Regions from separate parts of the Phytohabitans sp. LZ39 genome, predicted to be linked through region 2. Evidence: riboswitches for the same ligand, from Rfam matches in the RefSeq annotation. Region 2 holds a riboswitch; each other region holds the start of a gene.

Region 1 (4,263 bases), on a different contig from region 2:
CCCGCAGAGCACCACGCCGGCCAGCCCCAGCCAGGTGGCCACCCGCAGCGGTGCGGCGGAGAAGCTCGTGACGCTGTCGGCGGCGAGCGCGATCATGCGGGACAGCGGGTACTTGGTGCGCCCGGCGGCCCGCTCCGCCCGCTCGAACGGCACCTCGCCGCTCGGGAAGCCGAGCCAGGGCACCACGAGCCGCAGCACCGGCGCCCGCTCCGGCAGCTCGCGCAGCGCCTCCACCGCGGCCCGGCTGAGCAGCCGGAAGTCGCCGGCGTGGGCGGGCACGTCGTTGCCGACGATGCGGCGCATCAGGCGGTAGTAGACGCCCGCGGTCCACCGTTTGAAGGTGGTGTCCGCCTGGCGGTTGGCGCGTATCCCGTACACGATGTCGAGGTTTTGACCCCGCGCGAGCCGTAGCATCTCGACGATGGTCTCGGGCGGGTCCTGGAGGTCGGCGTCGATGGTCGCGACGTAGCCGCCGCGGGCCCGCATGAGGCCGGCGAGCAGCGCCGGCTGGTGGCCGCTGTTGCGCCGCAGGCGCAGCACGCGCAGCTGGGGCCACTGCCGCCGGGCTGCGAGCAGGGCCACGGGGGTGCGGTCGGTGCTCCCGTCGTCGACGGCCACCACCTCGTAGGGCTCGCCGAGCGCGTCGAGCACCCCGCGCAACCGGGCCACGAGCAGCGGCAGTACGGACTCTTCGTTGTACATCGGGATGACCACGGAGAGTGCCGGCTCGGACGCGACCACGCCCGCACGGTATCAGGACGAACTGGATGCCGCGGGTAGCCACCGACGGGTCAGGCCGCCCGAAAGGACGAGGGGCACGCCCACCATTGCGAGCAGCACCGGCACGGAGAGGACGGCCGACCCGAGCGCGAATCCGGCGTACACGGCGAGCGCCACGATCTCCTGCCCGAACCCCGCCACCGAAAGCACTGTCGCCCGCGCCGGGCCGGCGATCGCGTCCTGGATCCGCGCCTCGGTGAGGATGTCGAAGAGCTCGAGGGCGGCGAAGCCGAGCGCGACCGCGACCATGCCGGCCGGGTGTCCCGCGGTGGCGCCGGCCGCGAGCAGCACCCCGCCGACCGCCACGATCGCCGCCAACCGGGCCGCCGAGAGGTGCGCCCACCGCTCGGCCAGCGCGCTCGCGACCGCCATCGCGGCGACGGGCAGCACGAAGAGCAGCGGTACGAACGCGGTGGCCGCGCCCATCTCGCGGGCGAGGATCGGCAGGTACTCGTCGATCGCGCCCATGCCGGTGACCACCGCGTAGAGCAGGACCGCCCGGCTCACGGTCCGGTTGGCGCGCACCTCGGCGAGACCTGCTCGCAGCGTCTTGGCGTAGCTGCCGCCGGTTTCCTCCACCCGCGACGCCTCGGGGAAGGACAGCGCGACCGGCACGACGGCCAGGCTGACGAGGATGCTGGCCAGGCCGACCAGCGGGTACCCGCCGAGCAGGAACGCCGGCGTGGCGAGCACCATCGCGGCCAGCTCCGCCACGAGAGCGGTGGTTTGCGCCAGCCCGGCCGTGCGCACGTAGCGGTCGGTGGCGTCCGCGGCGGCGAGCTCGTCGTAGACGAGCGCCTCCACGCTGCCGGAGGTCATCGCGGTCGACGCGCCCCACAGCACGAACCCGGCGGCGAAGGCGGCGTACGAGGGGAAGAACGTCCACAGTGCGAAGCCGATGGCCCGGAGGACGGCGGCGATCGCGACAAGCCGGCGGCGCGAGTACGCGTCCGCCAACGCTCCGGACGGTATCTCCAGCGTGAAGCCGACGACCGACCAGATCACGAACAGCGAGGAGATCTGCCCCGTGCCGAGCCCGGCGTCGGCGAAGAGCAGCGCGTAGACCGGGTAGAGGAGCACGCCCTCGGTGCAGGCGCGCAGGGCGCAGAGGCGCCAGGCGGTGCTACGTCATGCGGGATGGCGCGTGGGCTCGACCATGGGGCAACCGTGTCACCCCCTGGTCGAGCCCGTCAACGCACTTACTCGACGACCGATAGATGCACGTGGTTGGTGTGCAGCTCGCTGGGGCCGCAACAGCCGCTGTACGACTTCCAACCACTGCTGGGCAGCCAGATCTGTTTGAACCAGATCACGTAGAGCACGCCCAGCCGGCTCGCGTTCTTGATGAAGAAGTTGGACAGGTTGTTGCCGTACGTCTTCGCCGAACCGGACGCCGTGCCGCCGAAGACGTCGCCCGAGTCGACGCCCCAGTCGCAGGCCCGACCCTTCGGGTGCTCACCCGACCCGCCGCTGCGGTAGCAGGAGACGAAGATCTTGAAGCCGGCTCCCTTGGCCTGCTGCACCGCGTGCCACAGGCGGGGCGTGATGCACCCGTTGCCGGAGGTCGGGTCGGGGCTGATCGAGCAGCCGGACCCACCGGAGAACCCGGACGCGTTGGCGGCGCTGCCACTCCCGCTGGGACCGCTGGCGTTCTCGCCGCCGCCGGCGTTCTTCAACGCGGTCTCCGCCTGCTTCTTGCGGGCGGCCATGATCTGCACCTGCTTCTGCTGCTCGCGGATCTCGTTGTCGATCGCGAGCTTGGCGCGGGTCACCTCGTCTTTGGTGTCGAGCAGGTCGCGGAGCTTCTTGTCTTCGGTGGCGGCCACCGTGTCGAGCGCCGCGGCCCGGTCGACGAAGCCCTCCGGCGAGGTGCTGTTGAGCATCGCGGAGATCGGGCCGAGCCGGCCCCGGCGGTAGGCCGCGTTGGCCACCTCGCCGATCACGGCCGTTTTGGTGACCAGGTCACGCTCCAATTGGGCCAGTTGGGTGGTCAGCTCCCGCTGGCGCTTCTTGGACGTGTCCAGAGTCTTCTGCGCGGCGACGAAGCCCTTGCTCGCCGCGTCGAGCTGCTCGCGCAGGGTAGCGGTGCCGCCCTCGTCGTCGTTGGGTGCGGCGGTCGCCGGCCCCGCTGGTAAGCCGATCAGCGCGAACGCCGCGGTGACAAGCACCGCGACGAGGCCGACCCGGCTGCGGGCATGACCCATCAACCATCCTTCCAGTCAGCCGCCTACCGAGTTAGCTGACGGGTTCGGGACGGAAGTCTCCCTACCGCTGTCGCGGATTCACCCCAGTGGATCGGTGGTTCCCCGGCTCGCCCGAGGGCGACTCGGCGGCGGCCAACACCGGCGCCGGGGGGCGCCGCCGGGCGTTGACCGGAGCCGAGAATAGCGGCTTTCCATTGATGTGCCCACTGTTGTACCGATGGTGACGAATCAAGTACGCCCTGCTCAGGGGCGCTTTCACCACGTCGTGGGGTGGCAGTCGCCGGGTCGCGGCTCGACCTGGAGGGTGGCGTGCCCGATCTCGAAGTCGTCGTGCAGCGCCTCCCGTGCCGCGACCAACACCGGCCCCACCTGCGCGGACTCCTCCAGCGTGAGGTGCGCGGAAGCGACGTCCATGCCCGACGTCAGCGTCCACACATGCAGGTCGTGCACGTCGCACACACCGGGCACGGCGGCGAGGCGCCGCTGCACCGCGGTCACGTCGAGGTGTTCCGGCGCGGCCTGCACCAGGATGCGTACGGCCGCCCGGGCCAGCCGCCACGTGCGCGGGAGGATGAACAGGCCGACGGCCACCGCGATGATCGGGTCGGCGTACGCCCAGCCGGTCAGCCCGATCACGGCCGCGGCGACGATCACACCCACCGAGCCGAGCAGGTCGCCGAGCACCTCCAGGTAGGCGCCGCGCACGTTGATGCTCTCCCGCGCGCCCGAACGCAGCAGCCCGAACGCCACAAGGTTGGCGACGAGGCCGGCGACCGCCACGACGAGCATCGGGCCGGCGGGCACGTCGGGCGGGTCGCCGAAGCGGCGCACGGCCTCGACCAGCACGTAGATCGCCACGCCGAAGAGCAGGACGGCGTTGGCGAGAGCGGCGAGGACCTCCAGGCGATACAGCCCGAATGTGCGCTGTGGGTCGCCGGCCGCCTTGGACGCCCCTCTGCCGGCCCGCGCCGCGTCCGTGGCGCCGTCGCGGGTGGGCGCCGCGGCGGCGGACGCAGCCCAGATCGCCGCGAGCGCCATGCCGATGCCGAGCACGTCGGTGAACATGTGGCCGGCGTCGGAGAGCAGGGCCAGCGAGCCGGTGAGCAGGGCGGCCACCGCCTCGATCACCATGAAGACCGCGAGCAGGGCGAACGCGGCCCAGAGCCGCCCGCGGTGGCGCTCCCCCGCGCGTGCGACGTCCGCTCCGTGATCGTGTCCGGCTCCCATGGGCCAAGAATATATGCTGACATTGCTATGTATGCAAAAATGGCACTGGCAA
Region 2 (4,263 bases):
GGCCGACAGCGACGCGCCGTCGCCCGAGGAGGTCGTGCTGACCGCCCTCGAGCGGCAGCGGATCGAGGGCCTGCTCAACCACCTCGACGACCGGTCGGCCGGCATCATGCGGGCCCGCTACGGCCTGGAGGACGGGCGCGAGCACTCGCTCACCGAGGTCGCCTCGCGCTTCTCCCTCTCCCGCGAGCGGATCCGCCAGCTGGAGATCCAGGCGCTGGGCCGGCTGCGCGAGCTGGCTCGGGCCGAGGGCCTCCAGGCCGCCTGACACACACCCCCCACCATCTGCCCGCTGAGCGGCCGGTGTCCGAATAGGACACCGGCCGCTCGCCCGTCTATGCGGCCACCAGGGTGTCTTCCGGCTGCCACGAGCGGGCGGTGCGCACGTAGTAGGCCCACCAGCCGATCGAAGACCCGTATGCCGCGCGCAACTCGGCGGGGCTGGGCGGTGGGTTGCCATACACCGCGCGAGCGGCGTCTTCGAACTGGGGCATGTGGAGCGGCACGCCATCGGGGCGGCCGAGCACGCGCAACAACAGCGCGTGCGCGGTGAACGCGCCGACGCCCGGCAGGGCCAGCAGCGCCTTGCGAACGTCCTCATACGGCCCGGTGCGGAGCCACTCCTCGTCGAGCGAGGCCACCCCCTCGACCACCTCGCGCAGGCGGCGGGCGCGCAGCCGATTGCCCGCGAAGCGGACGAGATCGGCGTCGTCTCGCGCGGCGACCGTGGCGAGCGAAGGGAACGCGACGTGCTCCACCCCGTCGAGCGTCAGGGACGGCCCGAGCTCGGCGGCCACCCGGCGCTTGCGGGCCGCCGCATACCACTGGGTGCTCCGCTGGACGAGCGCGAAGTAGACCGCGCCCTCGGCGAGCGAGGAGAAGCGCACCTGGTGTAGCCCGTGCGCGGCGCGCAGCAGCCCGGCCATGGCCGGGTCGCGCCCGGCGACGTCGAGGAAGGCACCGAGGTCGTCGTCGAGGCCGAGCCACCGCCCGACGGCGCGATGCACCACCGCCCGCTCGGTGGGTAAGAGGTGGCGGTCGGCGTGGAGGGTGAGCACGACGCCCGGACCCTCGGAAGCAGGCCCGACGTCGGCGACCACCGCCTCGGAGCCGAGCAGGAACGCCTTGCGCACCCGGCCCCCGGAGATCACATGGCCACCGGCGCAGGGCGCGAAGCCGGCCAGGGCGCGCAGGGACAGGTCGAACGAGAACGGCTCGGTGGCCGCCAGAAAGACTTCGGTCATGCCTCGACGGTGAACCCGCGGTACGACACTTCCGGCCGGCCCGTCCTCCCGCCGATCAAGGACTTGTGCGCCGATCGAGGGCTGCCGACGGCGCGTCCGCGATGGACCCGCCGCAAGCCGCCCTCGATCGGCGCACTTGAAGATTTATCTGACTCTGCCGTAGCCGTACGGGGTCATCATGTCGACCGATGCCAGCTCGACGCTCTCGCCGGCCTGCGGCGCGTGGATCACCTTGCCGCTGCCCACGTAGATCGCGACGTGGCCGAGACCGTTGTAGAAGACGAGGTCGCCCGCCTGGAGGGAGCCGCGGCCGATGTGTGCCACCACGTCCCACTGCATCGCGGCGTTGTGCGGCAGCGACTTGCCGGCCGCTCGCCAGGCGGCGAGCGTGAGGCCCGAGCAGTCGTACCCGCTGGAGCTCTCGCCGGCCCAGACGTAGGGCGTGCCGATCGCGTTGTACGCGAACCGCACCGCCACGCCCGCCTTACCGGAGATCGAGGGGATCGACCCGGTGTAGCCGCCGCTGGAGGTGGTGGCCGAGCCGTACGCCTCCTCGCGCATCTTGTACAGCTTGTCGAGGTCGCCCTCGATCTTCTTCTTGCCGGCCGCGAGCTCCTTGAGCTGGGCGGTCTGCTTGGCCTGGGTGGCGTCGAGCGTCGCCTTCTGCTCGGTGAACCGGCGCTCGGCCTCGGTGAAACCCTCCAGCTGCCGCTTGCGGTCGCGGGCCAGCTGGTCGAGCATGCCGAGCCGGTCGGCGAGCGGCCCGCTGCCGTTCAGCAGGGCGCTCGCGGTGCCCACCTGGCCCGTCCGGTACGCCACCGAAGCCATCTGGCCCACCTCGGTGTCCGCCTTGGCGAGCTGGGCCTCCAGCGGGCCCATCTTGGCGCTGAGCGCCGTGGCGGCGGCCTTGGTCTGCTTGAGCTGCTCGTTGAGCTTGTTGTACGACTCGACGACCTTCTCCAGCTCGGTGGATGCCTTGTTGATCTGCTCCGTCAGCTCGCTCGGCGACGGCTCGGCCTGTGCGGCCGCTGCCGGCACGGTCAGCCCGATCCCGAGCCCGATCAGCACGAGGGCGTGGAGCAGCTTCCGCGCGGAAGACAAACGGTGAACCCTTCTTCCCCAACGCCGCCTACCGGGTGAGCGAGCTTGCGCGCGACCCATCAAACTCGGCAGCTTGCGCTAGCGGCGGCTCGCCGCGAGCGGCGAGGCGACGTGAGCTGACGGATTCGGGCGGGAAGATCGCCCTACCGGGTCCGCCGAGGGGCGGGCGGGCCGCGGATTCACCCCAGTGCATTCGGTGGGTCCCCAACTCGCTGACGGAGAGTAATCGTCGTGCGATTAGGCGGCACCGGACCGGCGTCACCCGGGGGAGTGACTGACTACCGGACCAGCGGCTCCAACCTAGCGTCGGGGCCGGGCGGGCGAAAGTGGCGGAAGGATGACTTGTGACGGACGCCCGCGAACGGGGCGAATGTCTGTGTCACTCTAAGTGATTAGGTCGTACACCCAGGTCGGTCGGCCAGACGGGTGAAGGGCGATTTGTCGGTCTACGCGTTGGGTGGGCGACGGCGCTGACAAATCGGATATGCGGGCCTGAAAGCCCCGCGATGCAGCTAGCCGACCGCTGCCAATCTGCCAGGTGGCTGATTGCACCCCTTCCCTCGACTAGATGGCATCTCGCACAATGGCAGCAGGGCCCTTGAGGTTGCTGAAGCGGCACTTGATCGCCAGACGGAACAGAGCGAGAAAGACGATCGGCACCTGGCTGCCACCAGGTGCCGATCTCAAGAACCACCACACCAGCCCGCCTCACGAGCCGTAGGAGGCATTGAAGTGCAGACTACTCGCTACCCCGCGCGGTCACCAGCAGCACAGCCCGTAACGCAAGCAGACGTAACGAGCCCGAAACCGCCTGCTCCGCTGTACCAACAGCCCGGCATCCTGGTTACCCGCGACTGGTTCATCGTCGGTGGGCGCCGGTTCCCGGTCGGCGAGCTCAGGCACCTGCACACGGCCCGAGGCCCAGCACATCAGCTCACCGTGCGGTCGGTGACGGTGACCGCGATCGTGCTGGCCGCCATCGGGATCACGCTCGGCATGACCACCGAGCTCAACCACCTGAGTGCACAGGCCTACCTGGCGCTCACGGCGGTGGCGTTCGTCCCATTCCTCGTGGCGACGATCGGCCACCGCCTGCGGCCGCGGGCCTACGAGCTGTGGGGCGAGTTTCGCGGGATGACGGTGCTGCTCTTCAGCAGCGACGAGGAGCGGCAGTACGGGCAGGTCACCCGGGCGCTGCTCCGGGCGCAAGAGGCATACCGGCTCGGCGGGCTGGCCGAGCCGCTGGTAACGATGAACATCTGGCGCATGCGCTAGCCATAGAGACTTCGTCCCGAGTTCGGCCGCCGCGCGGCAAAGCGGGTCAACGGCGGACGAGGGGCGCGGTGGGGCCGGGGGGCCACACCGATCGTGGGCGGGCTCAGTCGAGCTCGCCCACGATCCGTTTGATCATGTCCTGGGTCTCGGTCGGGCTCAGCGCCATCTCGCGCAGCCGGTCAAACTCGTGCCGGTAGGGCTTTACCAGGTCGGGCTGGTCGACCACGTCGTCGCCGAGGCCGTTTTCCAGGTACATCACGGCGTCGTCGGTCGGGTCGGGAAACTCCAGGATCGCGAACGGGTTGGGAAAGCCGTCGACGCCCGCCGCGAACGGCAGCACCTGGATGGTGATGTTGGGCTCGCCGCACAGCGAGACGAGCCGCTCCAGCTGCTCCCGCTTCGTACGCGGGTCGCTGGCGATGCGCCGCACGACCGCCTCGTCGATCACCGCGGTGATGTGTGGCGGGTCGTCCTTGCCCAGCACCTCCCGCTGGCGGGCGAGCCGCACCGCGATCTGGCTCTCCTCGTCGGCGCCCGGCTGGCGGCGCAGCGCCTTGGCCGCGTAAGCCTCGGTCTGGAAGAGCGCGGGGAGCTTGGTGGGCGTGTAGCAGAGCACCGACGAGGTCTCCGCCTCCAGCCCGATGTA
Region 3 (4,263 bases), on a different contig from region 2:
TATCGCCCGTCGCGCTCCAGGTCGCGCCGCTTGGGCGAGTCGACCACGAAGCAATACAGCCCGTCGTCCGTGATGACCGGCGAGACCGGGTGGACCCGCGGGCCGCCGTCGGCGCGCACGGTCGCCAGGTAGCCCAGGCCGGGACCGTATTGCAGCATGAGGGCGCGGATCGCCTCCGACAGGCGGGGCTCGTCGGCACTAAAGTCGGACCAGGATGCCATGCCCAACATCCTATCGAACATATGTTCGAGGCAGGTAGTCCCCTATGGTGTGTTGATGCTGCTCTCCGACCGTGACCTCGTGACCGAGATCAAGGCGGGCGGCCTCGCGCTCGATCCCTTCGAGCCGGCGCTGGTCCAGCCCTCGAGCATCGACGTGCGGCTCGACCGGCTCTTCCGCGTGTTCAACAACCACCTGTACACGCACATCGACCCGTCGGTGCAGCAGGACGAGCTGACCTCGCAGGTCGAGGTGCCGCCGGGCCAGCCGTTCGTGCTGCACCCGGGTGAGTTCGTGCTGGCCTCCACGCTGGAGGTCATCTCCCTCGGCGACCAGCTCGCCGGCCGCCTGGAGGGCAAGTCGAGCCTGGGTCGCCTGGGGCTGCTCACGCACTCGACGGCCGGCTTCATCGACCCGGGCTTCAGTGGCCACGTCACGCTCGAGCTGTCCAATGTGGCCAACCTGCCGATCACGCTCTGGCCGGGCATGAAGATCGGCCAGCTCTGCATCTTCCGGCTCTCGTCGCCAGCCGAGCACCCCTACGGCTCGACCGTCTACGGCTCCCGCTACCAGGGCCAGCGCGGCCCCACACCGAGCCGGGCCTGGAAAAACTGGCGCACCTGGCCGACGACCACCTAAAAGATCCACTTCAAGACAAAGATGTGAGCTACCGCGACGTCCGTCGTGGTCCAGACCGCTGCTCCCGCGGCCTCACCCGTCCGCTGTTGGTCTTGCAGCGCGGACGTGGCAGCGGAGGCCGGGGATCTCGGCTCGCCCTGCGAGCCGCCGGCCTGCGCGGTCTCCGGCGGGAGCGGCGGTCCGCAGCTGACGCGGCCCGGGAAATCTGGCCCAAGCAAGAAACGCCCTCCCATCCCGGATGGATGGGAGGGCGTCTCCTTTACTGGCCGGTGCGGTCGCGTGACGGGGGAACACGCGACTGGCGCGGCCACGGGGGTGGGTAACGCTTATCCGGGTCGGCCGTAGCTGTTGATCGGCGCGGCGTTCATCGTGCGCATCCTGATCGGTACGCCGGGTTTGGACGCGTCGACGATGTAGCCGCCGCCAACGTAGATGCCGACATGGTGGAGGTCTGGGTAGTAGAAGATGAGGTCGCCGACCTTCAGGTCGCTCTTGCTGCTGATGGGGTCGACCGTGCCGCGCTGGCGGGCCGCGTTGTGTGGCAGCCCGACGCCGGCGGCCGCCCACGCCTTCATCGTGAGGCCCGAGCAGTCGTACGTGTCGGGGCCTTCGTTACCGAAGACGTAGCCCTTGCCGATCTGCGCGCAGGCGAACTTGGCCGCCTTGGTGCCGGCGCTGCCGTCGTACTCGACGGGGCAGGGTGCCGGCCGGAGCTCGCCGATGCCGCCGCCCTCGCCGTACGCCTCGAGGCGCATCTTCTCCAGCTTGGCGATCTCGCCGTCGATCTGCTTCTTCTTCGCCGCCAGCTGCGCCTCTTCCTCGGTGAGCTGGCCGACGAGCTGGTCGAGCGGTGCCTTCTGCTCCGCGTACTTCGCGCGTAGGTCGACGACCGCCTGGATGTCGGCCTGCGAGCGGCGGGCGAAGACGTCGAGGATCTCGAGCTGGTTGGTGAAGGTGCTGGGCGAACCCGTCGTGAGGACCGCGTTGAGCGCCGAGAAGTTGCCGCCCTTGTACTGCTCGGCCGCGAACTCTCCGACCTTCTGCATCGCGAGGTCGATCTGGAGCTGGAGTGGCGCGATCTTCTTGGCGAGCGCCTGGGCCTTCTGGCGCTTGGCCTGGAGGTCGAGCCGGGTCGCGTTGTGCTTTTCCGCCAGCGGCTCCAGCTTGACCCAGGCAGCGTCGATCTGCTTTTCGATCTCGGCCGGCGTGGGCGCGGCGTGCGCCACGGTGCCACTGGAGAGCACGGTCGCGACAGCGACGAGAGCGGTGATTACGGTGCGACGCGCGGCATAGCGTGCCACCGGAGCCGTTACTCCTTCTCCCTGGCCGCCTACCGGGTTAGCTGACGGGTTCGGGCGGGAGAGCGCGCCCTACCGCTTTCGCGGATTCACCCCGAGGTGCTTGGGTCCCCGGCTCGTTTCTTGGTCCGACTCGGCGGGCTGAGCCGTGGTCTCCCAGGCTGGGAGGCCGACCGCCGGCTCAACGATCCCCAAGGGTAGGAGCGGCCCAATCACCCGCGCAAGCCGTGTGGACAACCCCTTCGGTCCGTATACCGGTTGGTAGCACCGCGTGTATCGAAACGGCCTCAGTCAATGGTTAGGAACACGTCGTCGAGCAGGCCGGCGTACTGGTCGTTGTCGAAGGACACGTTCTTTCCGCCGATTCGCAGTGGCTCGGAATTCACAATGGACACATTCGGTGGCACTGTGACCGCAGCGCGTGGCACGCCATCCACGGCGATCGACAGCAGGCGACCGGAGCGGGCGCAGGCGAGCGCGTGCCACCGCCCGTCGGCCACCGTCACCGGCGCGACCACCCGGTAGATCGTGGTCTTGCTCGCCAGCACGCAGCTCGGCTGGCCCGCCTTACCGTCGACCTGGAGCTTGAGCTGGGTGACGCCGCCGGTCGAAAACCCTTTCTGCACAACGTTCGCGCCGTCGCCCGTGTCCGCCGGCGCCATCAGCACCGAGGCACCGAACCGCACGCCACGGGTGCCCGGGTTGAGCTCGGGCGCGGGCAGGCCTTCGAGGATCACGCGGGGGCAGCCGGGCGCCACGCACCGCGGCGGGAAGCGTGCCGCCCACCCGGCGCCGTGTGGCGTGTAGGCCAGCGTGCCGCGGGGGTTCAGCGGGTACCGCCCGTCAACGTCCGCGACCGGGCCGAGCCACCAGCCGTCGAACGTGTACCGCAACGACAGTGCCGGCTCGCGGTCGGCCGACGGCCGCGCGGAGGCGGCGAGGAGCAGGCTCGCGAGCCCGAAGAGGACAACCGCCAGCCGGCGCGTCGTGTGCATCTTGCGCGACATTGCTCGATTGTGGAGATTCGTGGCGAGACGGACAATCCCCCGGCCGAGGGGCCTGAAGGTTTTTTACGTAGACACGAGATCCGGCGGAATCTATTGACGACAACCACTCGACCCAGCCAGGGTTTCTCCATGCCCAACCTGACAACGCGCATCGCCCTCACCACAGCGGTGGTCGGCGCGGCGACCCTGGTGCCGGCCGTCCCCACCCTCGCGTCCAGCCCGCAGGACACCAGGCAGCAGGAGTACGCGGCCGCCGCGGCGGAGTACGGCGTGCCGGAGAGCGTCCTGCTCGCCGTGTCCTACCTGGAGTCCCGCTGGGACACCAACGCCGGCACGCCCAGCACCAGCGGCGGGTACGGCCCGATGCACCTCACCGACGCCGCGTACGTGACGTCGCTGCCGGGTGGCAACCACCACGACCACGACGGCGAGGACCCGCGCGGCGACGACAGCCGCCAAGCCCGAAACGTCGACTCGGGCGGCGTGCCGGCTCCGGCGCCCGAGGCGCTGCAAACGCTCGACCGGGCGGCGGCGATCACCGGCGCGTCCGAGGAGGCGCTGCGTTCCACCCCGGCGGCGAACATCGGCGGCGGGGCGGCGCTTCTCGCCTCGTACCAGAGAAGCATTGGTGGACCGGCGGGGAGCGTGAGTGACCCGGCGGCCTGGTACGGCGCGGTGGCCAGGTATTCCGGCGCGGACAGTGCCGACGCGGCGGCGGCCTTCGCCGACGAGGTCTTCGCGACGATCAGCGCCGGCGCGACGCGGGTGACCGACGACGGCCAGCGGGTGACGCTCGCGGCGCGCGACGTAGCCCCGGACCGCGGCTGGCTGGCCCGCCTGGGCCTGCGCAAGCTGGCCCGCCCGGACGGACTCGAATGCCCCACCGACATCTCCTGCGAGTGGATCCCGGCGCCGTACCAGGACCTGGGCGGCGGCGATTACGGCAACCACGACAAGGGCAACCGGCCGAAGCAGCAGAAGATCGAGTACATCGTCATCCACGACACCGAGGGCTACTTCAAGCCGTCGATCGACCTTGTGCTCGACCCCACGTACGTGAGCTGGCACTACACGCTCCGCTCGGTCGACGGGCACATCGC
Region 4 (4,263 bases), on a different contig from region 2:
GGTGTAGTTGGCGATCACTTCCAGCCGGCCGGGCGGCACGAGCCGCACCGCCTCGCCGAAGGTACGTACGTGCTGGAACCGCACGTCGTTCACCTCGAGGCGTACCGCCAGGTCGTACGCACGGTCACCGGTGATGAGCACCTGGCGGCCGCGCAGCGGGCTGAAGTCGACGTCGAACAGCCACGACGTGTCGAGCCCGTCGGGGTCGCGCGCGTTGATCGAGAGCAGTGTCGGCGCGTTATCGGCCATGTCGAACGCCTCCAGCCAGCTCGCCGGGTTTTTGGCGAGCAGCAGCCGGATGTTGCGGCCGTCGCGGACCACCTGGGCGTACCGGCCGGCGACCGAGGCGACCGTGGAGAGGCGGGAGACCGCGTCGGTCGGGCGGACGCCGAACTGGGCCGCCACGGCGAGCGCGGTGGCCGCGTTGCCGAGGTTGACCCGGCCGGGGAGCTGGAGCGAGATCTTGTGCCAGGCGCCGCGCGGGTCGACCACGCCCTCGTCCTCGACCACCCACTGCGGCACCGGCCGGCGCAGCGAGCAGCCGGTGCACCACCACTGGTCGGCCTGGCGCTCGATCGGCGAGCCGCACTCGGGGCAAACCCATGAGTCGTCATGCCACCGCTGGCCGGCGCTAAACCACGTGACGGCGGGAGAACCGGCGGCGGCCCACACGACCATCGGGTCGTCGGCGTTGGCCACCACGTGCACGCCGGGGTGCTCGGCAAGCGCGGTGCGCCACATCTGGGCCATCATCGCGACCTCTTTGGCCCGGTCGAGCTGGTCACGGGAGAGGTTGAGCAGTGCCACCACGCGCGGCTCGGTGGCGACCAGCACCCTGGGCAGGTAGTGCTCGTCGACCTCCAGCACCGCGTACGGCGTCTGGCCGGCCTTGGCGAGCGCGGAGGTGTGGCCGGTCGGCATGTTGGCGCCGAACCCGTTTGTCGCGACCGGCCCGAGCACGCCCACGGCGGCCGCGGCGAGGCGGGTCGTGGTGGTCTTGCCGTTGGTGCCGGAGATCAGGGCGATCGCGCGCCCCGCGGCGAGGTGGGCGAGGAGGTCTGGGTCGATCTTGAGGCCGATCCAGCCGCCGATCACCGAACCGTCGCCGCGCCCAGCCGCTCGCGACAGGGCGGCCGCCGTGCGGGAGACCGAGCTGGCGACCTTCGCCCGCAGGGGCATCTTGCCGTCCGTCACGGAGGCGAGGTTACCAACGCAGTCTGGATCTCCACTCGACCGTCGGGAAACCGTCCGTCGCGCGCGATGTGTGTGGCGATACTCACCGTGAGCGATCAACGAAGCGTGAGTCCGAGTTCGACAGAGTGTCGCGACATTTAGGACAGTGGCCTTAACGACCGCTCATATTCTTGCGTGCCAAACTCGCTCCGTAAGATTCTCGTCACAGCGTGTGGAGAACGGCATCCGCTACAAACGTTGAGCCGGGTCGTTCACCCGGCCGCGCCGCCGAGACACGCCGAGCCCTGCCCGCTCGTCCGGTGCGGACCTTGGAGCCACACAACGGCATAGCGGGCGGGGACGGGGGACCCAGGATCTGCGGTCCCGACCCACGCCGGGGAGACCCGGCCGGGCTGAGGCCTTGGGGTGAAGCCGCCACGGCGGCCGGGCAATCCTTCCCGCCCGAACCCGACAGCTCACCTCGCAGGCGTGCCGGAGGGAACACATACCGTGCACGAACTCCGTTCGGGCCGGCACAGGCTGCCCGCGAAAAGGCGGGCCGGCCGGCTCGCGCTCGCCGTCGGGCTCTGCGTGTGCGCCGGCCAGCTGCTGGCCGGTCCCGCGCTCGCCGAAGCCGCGCCCGTGTCGACCACCACCGTCGCCGCCGCGCAGGCGGCCGCGTCGGTCACTCCACACGTGACGATCAAGCCGAACACCGCCCGCCTGCCGTGGGGCAACACGCTGGTGCTCACTGCCACGATCACCGACCCGAGCACCCGCAAGGCGGTCTGGGGCGGCACCGTCCAGTTCCAGGTGTGGAAGGGCGGGAAGTGGGTCAGCACCGGCACCCGTCCGGTCTACTCCACCGGCAAGTCGATCCTCTCCATCAAGCCGTACGAGAGCCGCATGTACCGGGCCGTCTACAGCGGACGTGGCTCGTACAAGGGGACGGTCACCGGCCGGACCTCGGTCGCGGTGATCGCCAGCCGGGCCAAGGTGCTCGCCGAAGCGCGCAAGCACATCGGCAAGCCGTACAAGTTCGGCGCCGTAGGACCCTCGGCTTTCGACTGCTCGGGCTTCACCAAGTACGTGTACAAGAAGGCCGCCGGGCGGGTGCTCCCGCACAAGGCGAACGACCAGCAGCGCTCGGGCACCGGCGTGGCGAAGAACAAGGCGCTCCCCGGCGACCTGATCGTGATCCGCTCCGGCTCGTACGGCACCCACGTCGGCATCTACGCCGGCGGCGGCTACATGTACGACTCGCCGCGCGCCGGTGTGCGGGTCGGCAAGCACAAGATCTGGTCGAGCAACTACGTGGTGCGCCGGCTCGCCTAGTCGCTCCACTTCCCTCCCCGGCACCGATACATCACCCCATCCCCCCAACGATCCAGGGCAAGCCCATCCGGGTTTGCCCTGGATCGTCTCTGGGGTCGGTTGCCCCCTCCGGCCTGTCGCCATCCGGACCCTCCACCGCCCTCCACCGCATTTGACGTGCGGTTTTGTCAAGGGGGTCACCCGAGCAACGCTGCGATTCCGGTTGCGAGTGGAGGGAAGTGGAGTACAGTGGGGCGCAGTGGCAGGGTTACTCACCGGAGGGACCCGCCGGCCCCGGGGGACAGCGGCTCCGCGAAAGCCGCCAGAGGCGAGGGGGTGGGCCGATGTTTCTCGGCACCCACACCCCGCGCCTGGACGAAAAGGGCCGGTTGATCCTTCCGGCGAAGTTTCGCGACGAGCTGGCGGGAGGTGTCGTGATCACAAAAGGGCAGGAGCGCTGCCTCTACGTCTTCCCAGCACCCGAGTTCCAGCGGATCGCGGGCCAGCTACGCGAGACGCCGATGACACACAAGGCGGCTCGGGCCTACAGCCGGGTGTTCTTCGCGAGCGCCCACGACGAGGTGCCCGACAAGCAGGGCCGGGTGACGATCCCGGGCCACCTGCGGGAGTACGCCGGGTTGAGCCGCGAACTCGTCGTGATCGGTGCGAGCAGCCGGGTGGAGATCTGGGACAAGCAAGCGTGGGACACCTATCTCTCCGAGAGCGAAGACGACTTCGCGGGCATCGAGGAGGGGGTGCTGCCCGGAGGACTCTAAGGGCTGGCAGACGCCGTACTGCGAGATCTCCAGCCGCTCCTGCACCTGACGTCTCTTCCCCGATGTCAGGCGCGTCCCGGCCTCCCCGCGAAGGAGGCTCACGGAAGAGCGGATGGGGATCTGGCAGTACGGCGCACGGTTCTTCGGGCACCGGGCGCATGGGCACACGGGCGGGTCACTGGGGGTCGAGATGGGGGAGCTGCGCGGCACGCACGTGCCGGTGCTGCTGGAGCGGTGCCTCGCGCTGCTCGCGCCCGCGCTCGACCGGGGTGACCGTACGACCGTGCACGTGGACGCCACCCTCGGGCTCGGCGGCCACGCGGAGGCGGTGCTCCGGGCGCATCCCCGGACCGTCCTGATCGGACTCGACCGGGACACCGAGGCGCTCGCGCACGCGCGGGCCCGGCTGGAGCCGTTCCGCGGGCGCGCGCACCTCGTGCACGCGGTCTACGACGAGCTGCCGCGGGTGCTCGACCTGCTCGACTACGAGCGGGTCGACGGGGTGCTCTTCGACCTCGGGGTGTCGTCCCTCCAGCTCGACGCGCCCGACCGCGGGTTCGCCTACGCGCAGGACGCGCCGCTGGACATGCGCATGGACCAGACCCGCGGCCGGACGGCCGAGGAGGTCGTCAACGAGTACGAGGCGCCCGAGCTGATCAGGGTGCTGCGGGTGTACGGCGAGGAGAAGTTCGCCGCACGGATCGCCGCGGCGATCGTGCGCGAGCGGGCGAAGGCGCCCATCACCTCGTCGGCACGGCTGGCCGCGCTGGTGCGGGACGCGATACCCGCGGCGGCGAGGCGCACCGGGGGGCACCCCGCCAAGAGAACGTTCCAAGCACTTCGCATCGAGGTAAACGGCGAGCTGGCCGCGCTGGAAAGGGCGCTGCCGTTCGCGCTCGACGCCCTCGCGCCGGGTGGCCGCGCGGTGGTCCTGTCCTACCACTCGCTGGAGGACCGGATCGCCAAGCGGGCGCTCGCCGCGCGGGCACGGAGCACCGGG

The links. A riboswitch is a leader RNA that binds a small molecule or an ion and turns the genes downstream of it on or off. The one in region 2 is predicted to bind cyclic di-AMP.
Region 1: another riboswitch for cyclic di-AMP. It lies ahead of AC5L36_RS43240 (coiled-coil domain-containing protein); the one in region 2 lies ahead of AC5L36_RS30540 (C40 family peptidase).
Region 3: another riboswitch for cyclic di-AMP. It lies ahead of AC5L36_RS01000 (C40 family peptidase); the one in region 2 lies ahead of AC5L36_RS30540 (C40 family peptidase).
Region 4: another riboswitch for cyclic di-AMP. It lies ahead of AC5L36_RS29520 (NlpC/P60 family protein); the one in region 2 lies ahead of AC5L36_RS30540 (C40 family peptidase).

What each region holds. Positions count from the first base shown of each region.
Region 1 is NZ_JCADBM010000039.1:10,758-15,020, forward strand. Features, by position in the region: gene AC5L36_RS43230 (glycosyltransferase family 2 protein) at 1-741, opposite strand, end outside; gene AC5L36_RS43235 (MFS transporter) at 754-1,860, opposite strand; gene AC5L36_RS43240 (coiled-coil domain-containing protein) at 1,980-2,984, opposite strand; cyclic di-AMP (ydaO/yuaA leader) riboswitch at 2,989-3,122, opposite strand; gene AC5L36_RS43245 (cation diffusion facilitator family transporter) at 3,240-4,211, opposite strand.
Region 2 is NZ_JCADBM010000018.1:128,384-132,646, reverse strand. Features, by position in the region: gene AC5L36_RS30550 (sigma-70 family RNA polymerase sigma factor) at 1-265, shown strand, start outside; gene AC5L36_RS30545 (DNA-3-methyladenine glycosylase family protein) at 333-1,241, opposite strand; gene AC5L36_RS30540 (C40 family peptidase) at 1,386-2,342, opposite strand; cyclic di-AMP (ydaO/yuaA leader) riboswitch at 2,454-2,546, opposite strand; gene AC5L36_RS30535 (DUF6232 family protein) at 3,075-3,617, shown strand; gene AC5L36_RS30530 (helix-turn-helix domain-containing protein) at 3,721-4,263, opposite strand, start outside.
Region 3 is NZ_JCADBM010000001.1:212,763-217,025, forward strand. Features, by position in the region: gene AC5L36_RS00990 (pyridoxamine 5'-phosphate oxidase family protein) at 1-221, opposite strand, end outside; gene dcd (dCTP deaminase) at 277-858, shown strand; gene AC5L36_RS01000 (C40 family peptidase) at 1,185-2,159, opposite strand; cyclic di-AMP (ydaO/yuaA leader) riboswitch at 2,170-2,305, opposite strand; gene AC5L36_RS01005 (LamG-like jellyroll fold domain-containing protein) at 2,444-3,163, opposite strand; gene AC5L36_RS01010 (N-acetylmuramoyl-L-alanine amidase) at 3,293-4,263, shown strand, end outside.
Region 4 is NZ_JCADBM010000017.1:143,108-147,370, reverse strand. Features, by position in the region: gene AC5L36_RS29525 (Mur ligase family protein) at 1-1,179, opposite strand, end outside; cyclic di-AMP (ydaO/yuaA leader) riboswitch at 1,556-1,678, shown strand; gene AC5L36_RS29520 (NlpC/P60 family protein) at 1,684-2,508, shown strand; gene mraZ (division/cell wall cluster transcriptional repressor MraZ) at 2,832-3,263, shown strand; partial or broken gene rsmH (16S rRNA (cytosine(1402)-N(4))-methyltransferase RsmH) at 3,454-4,263, shown strand, end outside.